Regions from separate parts of the Streptomyces misionensis genome, predicted to be linked through region 1. Evidence: riboswitches for the same ligand, from Rfam matches in the RefSeq annotation. Region 1 holds a riboswitch; each other region holds the start of a gene.
The links. Region 1 has a riboswitch for S-adenosylmethionine ahead of BLW85_RS31490 (IclR family transcriptional regulator). Riboswitches for the same ligand answer to the same signal wherever they lie in the genome.
Positions count from the first base shown of each region.

Region 2: linked by a shared signal. The riboswitch ahead of thrC (threonine synthase) and the one ahead of BLW85_RS31490 (IclR family transcriptional regulator) in region 1 are both predicted to bind S-adenosylmethionine.
Region 3: linked by a shared signal. The riboswitch ahead of BLW85_RS12625 (aminotransferase class V-fold PLP-dependent enzyme) and the one ahead of BLW85_RS31490 (IclR family transcriptional regulator) in region 1 are both predicted to bind S-adenosylmethionine.

Region 1 is NZ_FNTD01000004.1:6,591,453-6,596,285, reverse strand. It holds gene acs (acetate--CoA ligase) at 1-382, shown strand, start outside; gene BLW85_RS31500 (M1 family metallopeptidase) at 390-1,790, opposite strand; partial or broken gene BLW85_RS40360 (restriction endonuclease) at 1,975-2,091, opposite strand; SAM riboswitch class I at 2,156-2,296, shown strand; partial or broken gene BLW85_RS31490 (IclR family transcriptional regulator) at 2,492-3,205, shown strand; gene BLW85_RS31485 (2'-5' RNA ligase family protein) at 3,295-3,957, shown strand; gene BLW85_RS31480 (copper homeostasis protein CutC) at 4,059-4,833, opposite strand, start outside.
Region 2 is NZ_FNTD01000004.1:3,703,020-3,707,852, forward strand. It holds gene BLW85_RS18365 (MoaD/ThiS family protein) at 426-704, opposite strand; gene thrC (threonine synthase) at 701-1,984, opposite strand; SAM riboswitch class I at 2,003-2,147, opposite strand; gene BLW85_RS18375 (glucosyl-3-phosphoglycerate synthase) at 2,291-3,235, shown strand; gene BLW85_RS18380 (alpha,alpha-trehalose-phosphate synthase (UDP-forming)) at 3,319-4,746, shown strand; gene otsB (trehalose-phosphatase) at 4,734-4,833, opposite strand, start outside.
Region 3 is NZ_FNTD01000004.1:2,421,257-2,426,089, reverse strand. It holds gene qcrA (cytochrome bc1 complex Rieske iron-sulfur subunit) at 1-177, shown strand, start outside; gene qcrB (cytochrome bc1 complex cytochrome b subunit) at 174-1,811, shown strand; gene trpD (anthranilate phosphoribosyltransferase) at 1,929-2,993, shown strand; SAM riboswitch class IV at 3,068-3,184, shown strand; gene BLW85_RS12625 (aminotransferase class V-fold PLP-dependent enzyme) at 3,329-4,690, shown strand; gene BLW85_RS12620 (Lrp/AsnC family transcriptional regulator) at 4,718-4,833, opposite strand, start outside.

The DNA.
Region 1 (4,833 bases):
CGGACACAACATCTCCACCACCGAAGTCGAATCCGCGCTGGTCTCCCACCCCGCCGTCGCCGAAGCCGCCGTCGTCGGCGCCGCCGACGAAACCACCGGCCAGGCCATCGTCGCCTTCGTCATCCTGCGCGGCACCGCCACCGAAACCACCGAACTGACCACCACACTCCGCGACCACGTCGGCGCCACCCTCGGCCCCATCGCCAAACCCAAGCGCATCCTGCCCGTCGCCGAACTCCCCAAGACCCGCTCCGGCAAGATCATGCGCCGCCTCCTGCGCGACGTCGCCGAAAACCGCCAACTCGGAGACGTCACCACCCTCACCGACTCCAGCGTCATGGACCTCATCCAGTCCAAACTCCCCACCACCAGCGAGGACTGAGAGCCGGTCAGTTGATGTCGGGCCTGCCCTCTTCCCGGAGCCAGGTGGTGAAGAGGGCGGTCAGGTCCTTCCCGGAGATCTTCTCGCACAGGGCGATGAACTGGGCGGTGTCCGCGTTCCCGTGGCGGTGCCGCTCGGTCCAGGTCCGCAGGATGGAGAAGAACGCCTCGTCGCCCACCGCCTCGCGCACCGTGTGCAGCGTCATGGCGCCCCGGCCGTACACGGGCGGTGCGGACACCTCGCTCGCGCCGGGGGGATCCGCCGGCGGGAAGTCCCAGATGCCCTCGCTCTCGGGGTGGGTGCCGTCGTAGAAGGACGCGAAGGTCTGTCCGGCCGTCCTGCCGCCCCGGTCCTCCTGCCACAGCCATTCCGCGTAGGTGGCGAACCCCTCGTTGAGCCACATGTCCTTCCACTCGCGCGGGGTGACGGAGTCGCCGAACCACTGGTGGGCCAGTTCGTGCACCACCAGCGTCTCGTCGGGCGCGGAGTCGAAGTACGGCTTGGTCTGGGTCTCCAGGGCGTACCCGAGGCCGGGGAGGTGGTCGACGACGGCGCCCGTGGAGGAGAACGGGTACGGCCCGAAGCGTTCGCTCGCCCAGTCGACGACCTCCGGCACCAACTCCTCGATCCCCTCGGCGGCTTGGGCCTCGTCGGGGTCCACGGCGAGGTGGACGGGCAGTCCGTCGGACGTCCGGGTCCTGGTGATGGCGAAGGTGCCGACGGCGACGGTCGCGAGGTAGCTCGCCATGGGCTCCTCGGTACGCCAGTGGCGTACGACCCGGTTCCCCCGGTCCTCCTCGGCCACCAGCTCCCCGTTGCTCACCACGTCGTACGGGTCGCCGTCGGCGTCCCTGGGAACGGCGACCGTGATGTCGTAGGTGGCCTTGTCGGACGGGTGGTGGTTGCCCGGGAACCAGGTCGTGGACCCGGTCGGCTCGCCGAGGGCCGCCACGCCGTCGTCGGTCTCCACCCAGCCCTCCACCGCGCCCTCGTCGTCCTCGATGGTGCGGGGCACGCCGTCGTACTCGATCGCGGTCCGGAAGGTCCGCCCCTTGCCGATCGGCTTGTCCGGCGTCAGCGTCAACTCGGCCCCGTCGCGCGTGACATGGGCCGTCGCGCCGTCGACCGTGGCGCCGCGCACCTGCATCCCGGTGAAGTCGAGATCGAAGCGGGACAGGTCCTTGGTGGCGCGCGCGGTGATCACGGCCGAGCCCTTCAGGCGGTTGGTCTCGGGGACGTAGTCGAGGTCCAGGTCGTAGTGGGTGACGTCGTAACCGCCGTTGCCCAGGGCCGGGAAGAGCGTGTCGCCCACGCCGGCGGACCCCGCCGTGCCCGTGGGCGTGTGCCCGCCGCAAGCGGTGCCCGCCAGGACCAGGAGCGTCGCGAGGACCACGTGGCGCGCGGCCACCCGACCGCCGAAGGGCGCGCGCGTCCTCCCCTTCGCCGCGTCAACCGACCGCCCTGTCTGGTCCGTTGGCGTCACCCCGCGCCGTGCGAGCCGCCGCGGACGCGACGCCGCGATCTCGACCACATGCCCTCCCCTTTTGCGTCACCTTACCTTCGCTTTGCGATCACGGTCGTGGGTGCTCCGCTCAGGAGCGGGCGGTCGGCCTGCGGGGCGGCGAGAGCGCCCGGAGGAGTTCCCACAGGGGGCGCGAGCCGGCGGCCCACACGCCGAGGGTGTGGCGGTCGACCGCGTGGAGGCGCCGCCGGGCGCGGGCGCCGAGGACTCCCCCGGACCGGCGCACCGGGGCGTCTTGTAAAGTTGCTCCCGAATCATCCAGAGGGGTGGAGGGACCGGCCCTACGAAGCCCCGGCAACTCCCCGGTCGAGTCGGCGTGCGACACGCGCGTCACCGAGCGGGATCAGTGCCAACTCCGGCCTGTCGCCAACGCGGCGCGGGAAAGATGAGGAGACACGGTGCTCTCTGTGCTGTCCGACGCCCGGGCGCTTCCCGCCCCGGCCCCTCTGTGTACCCGTCTCGTGTCCGGCGCAGGCGATCGGCCGGTCCTTCCGGCCTGCCCCCGCTGACCTCACCGCTCCTCACCCGGGAGCCCCCGTGAGCGCGCCCCCACCGCGCTCGCGGATCTGAGACTGGAGTACCCATTCATGGAGAAGACGAGCGGCGTGGGCGTGCTCGACAGAGTCGCCCTGATCCTCGGTGCCTTGGAGGCCGGACCCGCCACGCTGGCCGGACTGGTCACGACCACCGGTCTGACCCGCCCCACCGTCCACCGGCTCGCCGTCGCGCTCGAACGCCTCCGCCTGGTCACCCGGGACGCGGCGGGCCGGTTCACCCTCGGCCCCCGGCTCTCGGAACTGTCGGCCGCCGCGGGCGAGGACCACCTGCTGACCACCGCGGGCCCGGTCCTCACCCGGCTGCGCGACGCCACCGGCGAGAGCGCCCAGCTCTACCGCAGGCAGGGTGACGAGCGCATCTGCGTGGCCGCCGTCGAGCGTCTCGCCGGCCTGCGCGACACCGTTCCCGTCGGGGTCGCCCTGCCCATGCGGGTCGGCTCCGCCGCCCAGGTCCTGCTCGCCTGGGAGGAGCCCGAGCGCCTCTACCGCGGCCTCCGGGGGGCCCGCTTCACCGCCACCACCCTCAGCGGCGTACGGCGTCGCGGCTGGGCCCAGTCCGTCGGCGACCGCGAGCCCGACGTGGCCTCCGTCTCCGCGCCCGTGCGCGGCCCGTCCGGCCAGGTGGTGGCCGCCGTCTCGGTCTCCGGCCCGGTCCGGCGCCTCACCCGCCACCCCGGCGCCCACCTCTCGCGGACCGTCGTCGAGGCGGCCGCCCGGCTCACCGAGGCCCTTCGCCGCCCCGGGACCCCCGAGCGGCGCCCCGTGACGACGTCCGCCGGGAACGCGGTGGGCGGCACCCTGGAGAAGGGGGTGCTCGCGGGCGAGGAGGCGTGATGCGTACGGACGGCGAGGCGGACGGGGGCCGGGCGCGGGCCGCGCCCGCCGGCGTCCTCGACGTGTCCCCGACGGCCCGCACGGCGGTGGCGTGGATCCCGCCCGCCCAGCTGTGGCCGCCGCTCCAGGACGTCCGCCGGGAACACGATCCGCAGATCCACCGCTGGCCGCCGCACGTCAACGTGCTCTTCGGTTTCGTCCCGGAGACCGACTTCGAGCGGGCCGCCCCGCTGCTCGCCGCGGCGGCGGCCGAGGTGCCGGTCTTCACCGCGCGGCTGGCCGGGGTGCGCGCCTTCCGGCACCGGGCGTACTCCACCGTGTGGCTCGACCCGGCCGCGGCGGGCGCGGCGCCGTGGGCGGACCTGCACCGCGCACTGCGACAGCGGTTCCCGCGCTGCCGGGGGCCGGCCGCGGAGTTCACCCCGCACCTGTCCCTGGGCCGGACCCGGAACCCGCGGCGGGTCGCCGCCGACTGCGCCGCCCGGCTCCCCGCCATGACGGCGACGGTCTGGGAACTGGTCCTGCTCGCGCGCGGCGGGCAGGGGCCGATGCGGCCACGGGCCACGGTCGCCCTGGGCAGCGGCGAGATTTGGTGGCTGCCCGGCCGCGCGGAGGCGGGCCCGGAGGACACGGCGTGGCTCGCCGAGATCACCGACCGGTGAGGGCGGAGCGACTCAGGGGAGGGGACCACGGCGGAGGCTCTGAACGGCCCCCGTCGCGCATCCGTTCGACACGCACGCCCCCACCGAGCAGTGAACTCCCTTCAGGAAAGGGCGGTTTGACCGCTCCCGCCGGGCGCCGCCGGGTATCCGTCCGCCGTGTCCAGTGCCCGCCGGGCCTCGGCCACCACCTGCGCGTCGGTGACGAAATGGGTGTCGTCGGCGGCGGAGGCGCCCGAGACACCGAGGGGTATCCAGGCGCCGCCGCGCCGGGGCCGGCCCCTGGTCTTGGCGGACAGGTGCACGGCGGCCACCCCCGCGGCCACCAGGGCGGGGATGTCGGCGGTGCGCACACCGCCGCCCGCCATCACCTGCACACCGGGAGCGGCGGCGACCATGTCGGCGAGGGTGGCCAGCCCCGCCGGCGCGGTGGCCGCGCCGCCGGAGCTGAGCACCCGGGTGATCCCGAGCGCGGGGAGCGAGGCCGCGACGGCGACCGGGTCCGCGGACTGGTCGATCGCTCGGTGCAGGGTGATCTCCACCGAGCGTCCCCGGCTCCGTGCGGCGTCACGGGCGGCATCGGCCAGCCGGGTGACGGCCCCGGTGTCCAGGGCGCCTTCGGCGGTCAGCGCGCCGACGACCACGCCGGCGGCGCCGGACGCGACGACCGAACGCACCTCGGCGACCATCAGGGCGACCTCCTCGGCGTCGTACACGAAGTCGCCGGGCCGGCACCGCACCAGGGCGTGCGCCGGCACCCCGGCGGCCGCGACCGACTCCACCGCGGCCGCCGACGGGGTCAGGCCGCCCAGTTCCAGTCCGGTGCACAGCTCGACCCGGTCCGCTCCGTGGTCGCGGGCGGTGCGGGCGCCGGCCGGG
Region 2 (4,833 bases), 2.9 Mb from region 1:
GGCCCTTGCACAGATCCACACTTCGCGGACCCGGGTCAGACCTCACCCCCCAATCGGTCGGGGGCGTGCGCCGGAACGCGTCGACCGCGGCTGAATGTATCTGTCCAACTGCCGTCTGCAACAGGTCAATTGGACGAGAATTCTGGACGCGACCGATCCGGAATGTGGGGAGAATTCACCAGAGTTCAGGGCAAGTCGGGCCCCTGAAAACAACACAAAAGCCGCGGAAAACCCGTGCACTTTGGCTACTTCTTATCGGGCTCGCGGTGAGGAATCGAGGGCTTCCCCTCGGTGATCCGGGGCGTGTTCCCCAACTGTACCGCGCTCAATCACACAGAATTGCCCCCTCCGCTTCTCTCACGGAGAGGGCAATCCGATGAACCTTCCGTAACCGTCCTTACCGAAGGTAATGATCGGTCATTCGGTCAGCAGCCGCCGGCGACCGCCGGGATGATCGAGATGCCCGCGCCGTCCGGGGTGACGGTCTGCAGGCCCTGCTCGAAGCGGACGTCGTCGTCGTTGACGTAGACGTTCACGAACCGGCGCAGCTTGCCCTGGTCGTCCAGGACGCGGGCGGCGATCCCGGTGTGGTTCTTCTCCAGGTCCTCGATGACCTCGGCGAGGGTGGCGCCCTCGGCGGCGACCTCGGCCCGGCCGCCGGTGTAGGTGCGCAGGATGGTGGGGATGCGAACGGTCACGCTCATGCGAGGCCAGCCTCTCGGAAGGAGTCCAGGGTCGGGCGGATGGTGGCGGTCAGGCCGGTGCCGGCCACCGCGTCGAGGGTCTTCAGACCGTCGCCGGTGTTGAGGACGACGGTGGTCTTCGCCGGGTCGAGGATCCCGCTGTCGATCAACTTCTTCGTCACGCCGACGGTCACGCCGCCCGCGGTCTCGGCGAAGATGCCCTCGGTCCGGGCCAGCAGCTTGATCGCGGCGACGACCTGCTCGTCCGTGACGTCCTCCACGGCGCCGCCGGTGCGCCGGGCGATGTCCAGGACGTAGGGCCCGTCGGCCGGGTTGCCGATGGCGAGCGACTTGGCGATGGTGTCCGGCTTCTGCGGCCGCACCACGTCGTGGCCCGCCTTGAAGGCGGTCGACACCGGCGAGCAGCCCTCGGCCTGGGCGCCGAAGATCTTGTACGGCCGGTCCTCCACGAGCCCCAGCCTGATCAGCTCCTGGAGCCCCTTGTCGATCTTGGTGAGCTGGGAGCCGGAGGCGATCGGGACCACGATCTGGTCGGGCAGCCGCCAGCCGAGCTGCTCGCAGATCTCGTACGCCAGGGTCTTGGAGCCCTCCGCGTAGTAGGGGCGCAGATTGACGTTGACGAAGCCCCAGCCCTCGCCGGCCGGGTCGCCGATCAGCTCGGAGCAGAAGCGGTTCACGTCGTCGTAGTTGCCCTCGATGCCGACCAGCTCGCCGCCGTAGACCGCGGCCATGACGACCTTGCCCTGCTCCAGGTCGTGCGGGATGAACACGCAGGAGCGCAGGCCGGCGCGGGCGGCGGCGGCGCCGACGGCGCCGGCCAGGTTGCCGGTGGAGGAGCAGGACAGGGTGGTGAAGCCGAAGGCGCGCGCGGCCTCCAGTGCCTGGGCGACCACCCGGTCCTTGAAGGAGTGGGTCGGGTTGCCGGAGTCGTCCTTGACGTACAGGCCGCCGGTGACGCCGAGTTCGCGGGCGAGGTTGTCGGCCTTGACGAGCTTGGTCCAGCCGGGGTTGATGTTCGGCTTGTCGGCCACGTCCGCCGGGACGGGCAGCAGCGGGGCGTAGCGCCAGATGTTGGCGGGGCCGCTTTCGATGCGCGCCCGCAGTTCCTCGGTGTCGTAGCCGGAGAAGTCGTAGGCGATCTCCAGCGGCCCGAAACACTCCTCGCAGGCGAAGACCGGGCCGAGCGGGACACGGTGGCCGCATTCCCGACAGCTCAGGGCGGCGGCGGGGCCGAGGTCGACGGTGGAACTGCCGGTGGAGGCAACTGTCTGCACAGCCATGGGAGGCGAGGCCCTTTCTCCTCATCTTCCTCGCGACGCATCTCGCCGCGAGACGGATTTGGCACCTTCCCTAGCCGGGAGCCTCGCTGTTCGAAGAACGAGACCGGCTGGAGGGTTGCCGGGGCTTCATCGGGCCGTGTCCCTCTGCCCCTCTGGATGAGCGGTATTCGGTTGTGTATGCGGTTGTCGGCGCGCGTGGACCCCCGACATGCGATGGTCATCGGCGTTGTTCAAGACTGTAACCGAAGGCCTGGACAGTTGAGATAGTCGTCCGTACCGCGAGACAACCGTGAGGAGCCCGGGACCGTGCTGGAAGAAGTCGAGCGCTGGCTGAGCGACCGCTCCTGGTCCGTGCACGATCGGCCGATGCACCAGCTCCTGGCGGCCAAGCAGCGCACCGGCCAGGCGGTCAGCGTGGTCCTGCCCGCGCTCAACGAGGAGGAGACCGTCGGCGAGATCGTCGCCGTGATCCGGCGCGAGCTGGTGGAGCGGGTCCCGCTGGTCGACGAGGTGCTGGTGATCGACTCCGGGTCCACCGACCGCACCTCCGAGGTGGCGGCCGCGGCGGGCGCGCGGGTGGTGCACCGCGACGCGATCCTGCCCCGGATACCCGCCGTACCGGGCAAGGGCGAGGTGCTGTGGCGCTCGCTGCTCGTCGCCGGCGGGGACGTCGTCTGCTTCGTCGACGCGGACCTGCGGGAGTTCTCGGCCGACTTCGTCACCGGGATCGTCGGCCCGCTGCTCACCGAACCGGACGTGCAGCTGGTCAAGGCGATGTACGACCGGCCGCTCGCCGGGTCGGCGGGGCAGGGCGGCCGGGTCACCGAGCTGATGGCGCGCCCGCTGCTGAACATGCACTGGCCGCAGCTGGCCGGGTTCGTGCAACCGCTGGGCGGGGAGTACGCGGCCCGGCGCTCGCTGCTGGAGCGGCTGCCGTTCCCGGTGGGGTACGGGGTGGAGCTGGGCATGCTGGTGGACGCGCTGCACCTGGTGGGCCTGGACGCGCTGGCCCAGGTGGACGTGGGGGTGCGCAAGCACCGGCACCAGGACGGGCAGGCGCTCGGCCGGATGGCGGCGGCCATCTACCGCACCGCCCAGCTGCGGCTGGCCCGGGGCCATCTGGTGCGGCCCTCGCTCACCCAGTTCGAGCGGGGGGTGGCGGGCTTCGAGCCGCGCACCTACTCGGTGGACACCGAGGAGCGCCCGCCGATGACCGAGATCGCCGAGTACGCCCACCGCCGGGTGGCGTGAAACCGGAGGTACGGCTGTTCAGGGCCGCTTTCGGGGACGGTCCGTACGTTTGAGTGTTTCCGGGCCGGGCTAGGTTGAGGACCATGGCTTCCACGCACGGTGCTGAGGTGCTGGTCGCGTCCAATCGCGGCCCGGTTTCGTACACGGTCGGCGAGGACGGGGCGCTGCGTCCCAGGCGGGGCGGCGGCGGTCTGGTCTCGGGCCTTTCGGCCATCGGGCCGGAGGCGAACGCGGTGTGGGTGTGCGCCGCGCTGGGCGACGGCGACCGGGCGGCCGCCCGGCGCGCGGACGGCGGGCTGCTGCCGGTCGCGGACACCGGCGGGCAGCGGGTGCGGATGCTGGACATCGACGCGGAGGTCTTCGCCGACGCGTACAACGGCATCGCCAACTCGGTGCTCTGGTTCGTGCACCACATGCTCTACCAGACGCCGCTGGAGCCCGTCTTCGACGCCGGGTTCCGGCGGCAGTGGGCGGCGTACGAGGCCTACAACCGGGCGTTCGCCGAGGCGCTGGCCCAGGAGGCGGCCGAGGGTGCGGCGGTGCTGATCCAGGACTACCACCTGGCGCTCGCCCCGCGGATGCTCCGCCGGCTCCGCCCCGACCTGCGCATCGGCCACTTCTCGCACACGCCGTGGGCCCCGGCGGAGTACTTCCGGCTGCTGCCGGACGACATCGCGGCCGAGCTGCTGACCGGCATCCTGGGCGCGGACCGGGCGGCGTTCCTCACGCGGCGGTGGGCGGACGCGTTCACCGAGTGCTGCCACGCGGTGCTCGGGCCCGGGATTCCCACCGGCACCCGGATCGGGGTGCACGGGCTCGGCGCGGACGCCGACTTCCTGCGCGCGCGGTCGCACGAGGCGGACGTGGACGAGCGGATGGCGGCGCTGCGGGCGGAGATCGGCGAGGGCCGCCGGACGATCGTCCGGGTGGACCGCACCGAGCTGTCCAAGAACATCGTGCGCGGGCTGCTGGCGTACCGGCAGCTGCTGGACGCGCACCCCGAGTGGCGCGAGCGGGTCGTCCATGTGGCGTTCGCGTACCCGTCCCGGCAGGACCTGGCCGTCTACCGGGAGTACACGCAACAGGTGCGACGGGTCGCCGAGGAGATCAACGAGCGCTACGGCACGGACGGTTGGACGCCGGTGGTGCTCCATGTGAAGGACGACTTCGCCCGCTCGCTGGCCGCGTACCGGCTCGCCGACGTGGCCCTGGTCAACCCCATCCGGGACGGCATGAACCTGGTCGCCAAGGAGGTGCCGGTCGTCTCCGACGAGGGCTGTGCGCTGGTGCTGTCCCGGGAGGCGGGGGCGTACGCGGAGCTGGGCGAGGACGCGCTGGTGGTGAACCCGTACGACATCACGGGCACGGCGCAGGCGCTGCACGCGGCGCTGAGCATGCCGGCCGGTGAGCGGGCGGAGCGGTCGAAGCGGCTGGCCGCGGCGGCCACGGCGCTGCCGCCGGCCCAGTGGTTCCTGGACCAGCTGCACGCCCTGACGGATCAGTCGAGCTGATCCGCCAGCGCCCCGAGGAGCCGTACGACGCCCTCGGGGCCGTCGACCACCAGGTCGGCCCTCTCGGCCAGTTCGGCGACCTCCGAG
Region 3 (4,833 bases), 4.2 Mb from region 1:
GTGCTGTGCCCGTGCCACCAGTCCACCTTCGACCTCTCCGACGGTGCCCGAGTGATCTTCGGTCCCGCCGGCCACGCCCTGCCGCAGCTGCGCATCGGTGTGGACAGTGAGGGTTACCTCCAGGCGCTCGGCGACTTCGAGGAGCCCGTCGGTCCTGCATTCTGGGAGCGCGGATGAGTACTGCAGCGAACGAGACCGCCCGCTCTCGCGGGAAGGCTCCGGCCGGCGAGCGCATCGCCGACTGGGCCGACGGCCGGCTCGGGATCTACTCCCTGGCCAAGGCCAACATGCGCAAGATCTTCCCCGACCACTGGTCGTTCATGTTGGGCGAAGTGTGCATGTACAGCTTCATCATCATCATCCTGACGGGTGTCTATCTGACGCTGTTCTTCCACCCGTCGATGAACGAGGTCGTCTACCACGGCAGCTATGTCCCGCTCCAGGGGCAGATGATGTCGGAGGCCTTCAACTCGACCCTGCACATCTCCTTCGACGTGCGCGGTGGTCTGCTCATCCGGCAGATCCACCACTGGGCCGCGCTGATCTTCCTCGCCGGCATGTTCGTGCACATGATGCGCGTGTTCTTCACCGGCGCGTTCCGCAAGCCGCGTGAGATCAACTGGCTGTTCGGCTTCCTGCTGTTCGTCCTCGGCATGTTCACCGGCTTCACCGGTTACTCGCTCCCCGACGACCTGCTCTCCGGCACCGGTGTCCGCTTCATGGAGGGCGCGATCCTGTCCGTGCCGATCATCGGCACGTACCTGTCGTACTTCCTCTTCGGCGGGCAGTTCCCCGGCCACGACTTCGTCGCCCGGTTCTACTCGATCCACATCCTGCTGCTGCCGGGCATCATGCTCGGCCTGATGGTGGCGCACCTGATCCTGGTCTTCTACCACAAGCACACGCAGTTCGCGGGTCCGGGCAAGTCGAACAACAACGTCGTCGGCATGCCGCTGCTGCCGGTCTACATGGCCAAGGCCGGAGGCTTCTTCTTCCTGGTCTTCGGTGTCATCGCGGCCATCGCCGCGGTCGCGCAGATCAACCCGATCTGGGCCATCGGCCCCTACCGGGTGGACCAGGTCTCCACCGGCGCCCAGCCCGACTGGTACATGGGCTTCGCCGAGGGTCTGATCCGCTTCATGCCGGGCTGGGAGATCAACTTCTGGGGCCACACGCTCGTCCTGGGCGTGTTCATCCCGCTGGTGCTCTTCCCGCTGGTCCTGGCGGCCATCGCGGTCTACCCGTTCATCGAGTCCTGGGTCACCGGCGACAAGCGCGAGCACCACATCCTGGACCGCCCGCGCAACGCCCCGACCCGTACCGCGTTCGGTGTCGCCTGGGTGACGATCTACATGGTCACCCTGGTCGGCGGTGGCAACGACCTGTGGGCCACCCACTTCCACCTGTCGATCAACGCCGTGACCTGGTTCGTCCGGATCTTCTTCTTCGTCGGCCCGGTCATCGCGTTCCTGGTCACCAAGCGGATCTGCCTCGGCCTCCAGCGCCGCGACCGCGACAAGGTGCTGCACGGTCGCGAGACCGGCATCATCAAGCGGCTGCCGCACGGTGAGTTCATCGAGGTGCACGAGCCGCTCAGCCAGGAGCAGCTGCACACGCTCACCGCGCACGACCAGTACCAGCCGGCCGAGATCGGCCCGACGGTCGACGAGAACGGTGTCGAGCGCAAGGTGAAGGCCTCGGAGCGACTCCGGGTCAAGCTGTCCAACGCCTACTACGGCGAGGACAACCAGATCCCGAAGCCGTCCGTCGAGGAGTACAGGGAGATCACGAGCGGCCACGGCCACCACTGATCCCGCGTCGCCACGCCACCGAAGGGCCCCGTCCGCACCGCGGACGGGGCCCTTCCCCGTGTCCCGGCTCGATAGGGTGGGGTACGTAGGACCACCACTGTGTACGAGGAGCGGCTGATGATCGCTGTGACCCCCGCTGGAGGCGACACCGCGGCGGGCCGCTCCTGGCCCGCCCTGCTGAACGGCCTGCTGACCGGCCAGGACCTGTCCGCCGACGACACGGCCTGGGCGATGGACCTGATCATGCGCGGCGAGGCGACCGACGCCCAGATCGCCGGGTTCATGGTCGCGCTGCGCGCCAAGGGCGAGACGGTGGAGGAGATCTCCGGCCTGGTGCGCACCATGTACGAGCACGCCAACGTGATCGAGGTGCCGGGGCCCGCCGTCGACATCGTCGGCACCGGCGGCGACGGCGCCAAGACCGTCAACATCTCCACCATGTCCTCGATCGTCGTCGCGGGCACCGGCGCCAAGGTCGTCAAGCACGGCAACCGCGCCGCCTCCTCCGCCTCCGGCTCCTCCGACGTGCTGGAGAAGCTGGGCATCAACCTCCAGCTGACCCCGAAGCGGGTGGCCGAGGTCGCCGAGGAGGCCGGCATCACCATCTGCTTCGCGGTGAAGTTCCACCCCTCGCTGCGTCATGTGGCCGCCGCGCGCGGGCAGTTGGGCATCCGCACCACCTTCAACGTGCTCGGCCCGCTGACCAACCCGGCCAAGGTGCGCGCGCAGGCGGTGGGCGTCGCCGATCCGCGCATGGCGCCCGTGGTGGCCGGCGTCTTCGCCGAACGGGGCAACTCCGCGCTGGTCTTCCGGGGCGACGACGGCCTGGACGAGCTGACGGTCACCGACACCTCCCGGGTGTGGGTGGTGCGGGACGGCAAGGTCACCGAGGAGGTCTTCGACCCCCGGGACGTCGGCATCGACCTCGTCCCGGTGGACGCCCTGCGCGGCGCGGACGCCTCCTACAACGCGGAGGTGGCCCGCCGGGTGCTCGACGGCGAGCGGGGCGCGGTGCGCGACGCGGTGCTGCTGAACTCGGCGGCGGCCCTGGTCGCCCTGGAGCCGTCCGACGCCTCGCTCACCGAGCAGCTGCGCGCCCAGATGGCCCGGGCGGCCGAGTCCATCGACTCGGGCGCGGCCAAGCGGACGCTGGAGCGCTGGGTGGCGGCCAGCAACGCCTGAGACGCGGGGGTGATCGTCCCGCGATCCGGACACGGGTTGCGGGGCGATCACCCCTTCGCGTAATTTCCGTGGCAGGTCATGAGTGACAGTCATGAGGCCCCGGCCGACTGTCCGGCAACCCTCCGTCCGTGGCGGGGTGCCCCGGGTGAGGACCAGGTCGTAGGCAGCGAGGTCTACGGCAAGCGCGGACCCCTCGAACCCAGGGGTCCTGGTCGTACGAGGGAGCCTTCCGTGAGCAAGCGAATGCGCTAGGGCCGCAGAGCCCCGCCTCCGCGTACCCCTTTCACCTTTTTCCCGTACGTCCCTTCGGCGTACGTCCTCACGGGAGTCACCCCATGTCTCACTCCAGCGTTGTCGCCGACCCGTCGATTTGCTCCCCGCTGCCCGTTCTGGGACGAGATGTCACCGTCCCGCTCGTCACGGGCGGCGAAGTCACCTACGCGGCCCTCGACTACGCGGCCAGCGCCCCCGCCCTCCAGCGCGTCTGGGACGACGTCGCCGCCTACGCGCCCTACTACGGCAGCGTCCACCGGGGCGCCGGCTACCTCTCCCAGCTCTCCACCGACCTGTTCGAGAACGCCCGCCGCACGGTCGCCGGCTTCCTCGGCTGCCGGGCCGACGACCAGGTGGTCTTCACCCGCTCGACCACCGACTCGCTGAACCTGCTGGCCCGGGCGCTCCCGGCCGACTGCCGCGTCTTCGTCTTCGAGACCGAGCACCACGCCTCCCTGCTCCCCTGGCAGGACTCCCGGGTCACCTACCTCGACGCACCGCGCACCCCGCAGCAGGCGGTGCGGACCCTGGAGCGGGCCCTGGCCGACCGCGACCCGTACGGCCCGGCCCTGGTCTGCGTCACCGGCGCCTCCAACGTCACCGGCGAGCTGTGGCCGGTGCGCGAGCTGGCCGCCGCCGCGCACGCACACGGCGCCCGGATCGTCCTGGACGCCGCCCAGCTGGCCCCGCACCACCCCGTGGACATCGCCGACCTGGACGTCGACTGGGTCGCCCTGTCCGGGCACAAGCTGTACGCCCCCTTCGGCGCGGGCGTGCTGGCCGGCCGCGCCGACTGGCTGCGGGCCGCCGAGCCGTACCTCGCGGGCGGCGGCGCCAGCCGCAGGGTCACCCGGCGCGCCGACGGGGGAGTGGACGTGGAGTGGCACGAGAGTGCCGCCCGGCACGAGGCGGGCTCCCCGAACGTCATCGGCGCCTACGCCGTCGCCTCGGCCTGCAAGGCGCTCACCGAGGCCGGCTGGGCGGACCTGGTCGCGCGCGAGCAGCGGCTGATCGACCGGGTCCGCACGGGCCTCGCCGGGATTCCGCAGGTCAGGGTGTTGTCCCTGTTCGGGGACGACGCCCCGCGGGTCGGCGTGATCTCCTTCGTGGTGGAGGGCTGGAACAGCTCCCACTTCGCGGCGGCCCTGTCCGCCGAGTACGGCATCGGCGTCCGCGACGGCCTCTTCTGCGCCCACCCGCTGGTGCGCACCCTGCTCGGCACCGATCCGCAGACCCAGGGCGAGTGCGGCGCCCCCGAGGCCGCCCCCGGCGAGAAGTCCCTCAACGCCATCCGCGTGAGCTTCGGCGCGGGCACCCCCGACGAGCACGTCGAGCGCTTCCTGACGGCGGTGCGGGAGCTGGTGACCGAGGGTGCCAAGTGGACGTACCGCACCGAGGACGGCCGCTGCGTCCCCGCCGTGTGAGGACCGGGCGGGGCGGCTTTCAGGCGGTCAGGAGTCCAGCCCGATCGCGAAGGCCGCCTCCAGGTCGTGCTGGGAGTACGTACGGAACGCCACGTGGGTGTCGGTCCCCTCGACACCGGGGATCTTGCTGATCCGGCCGGGGA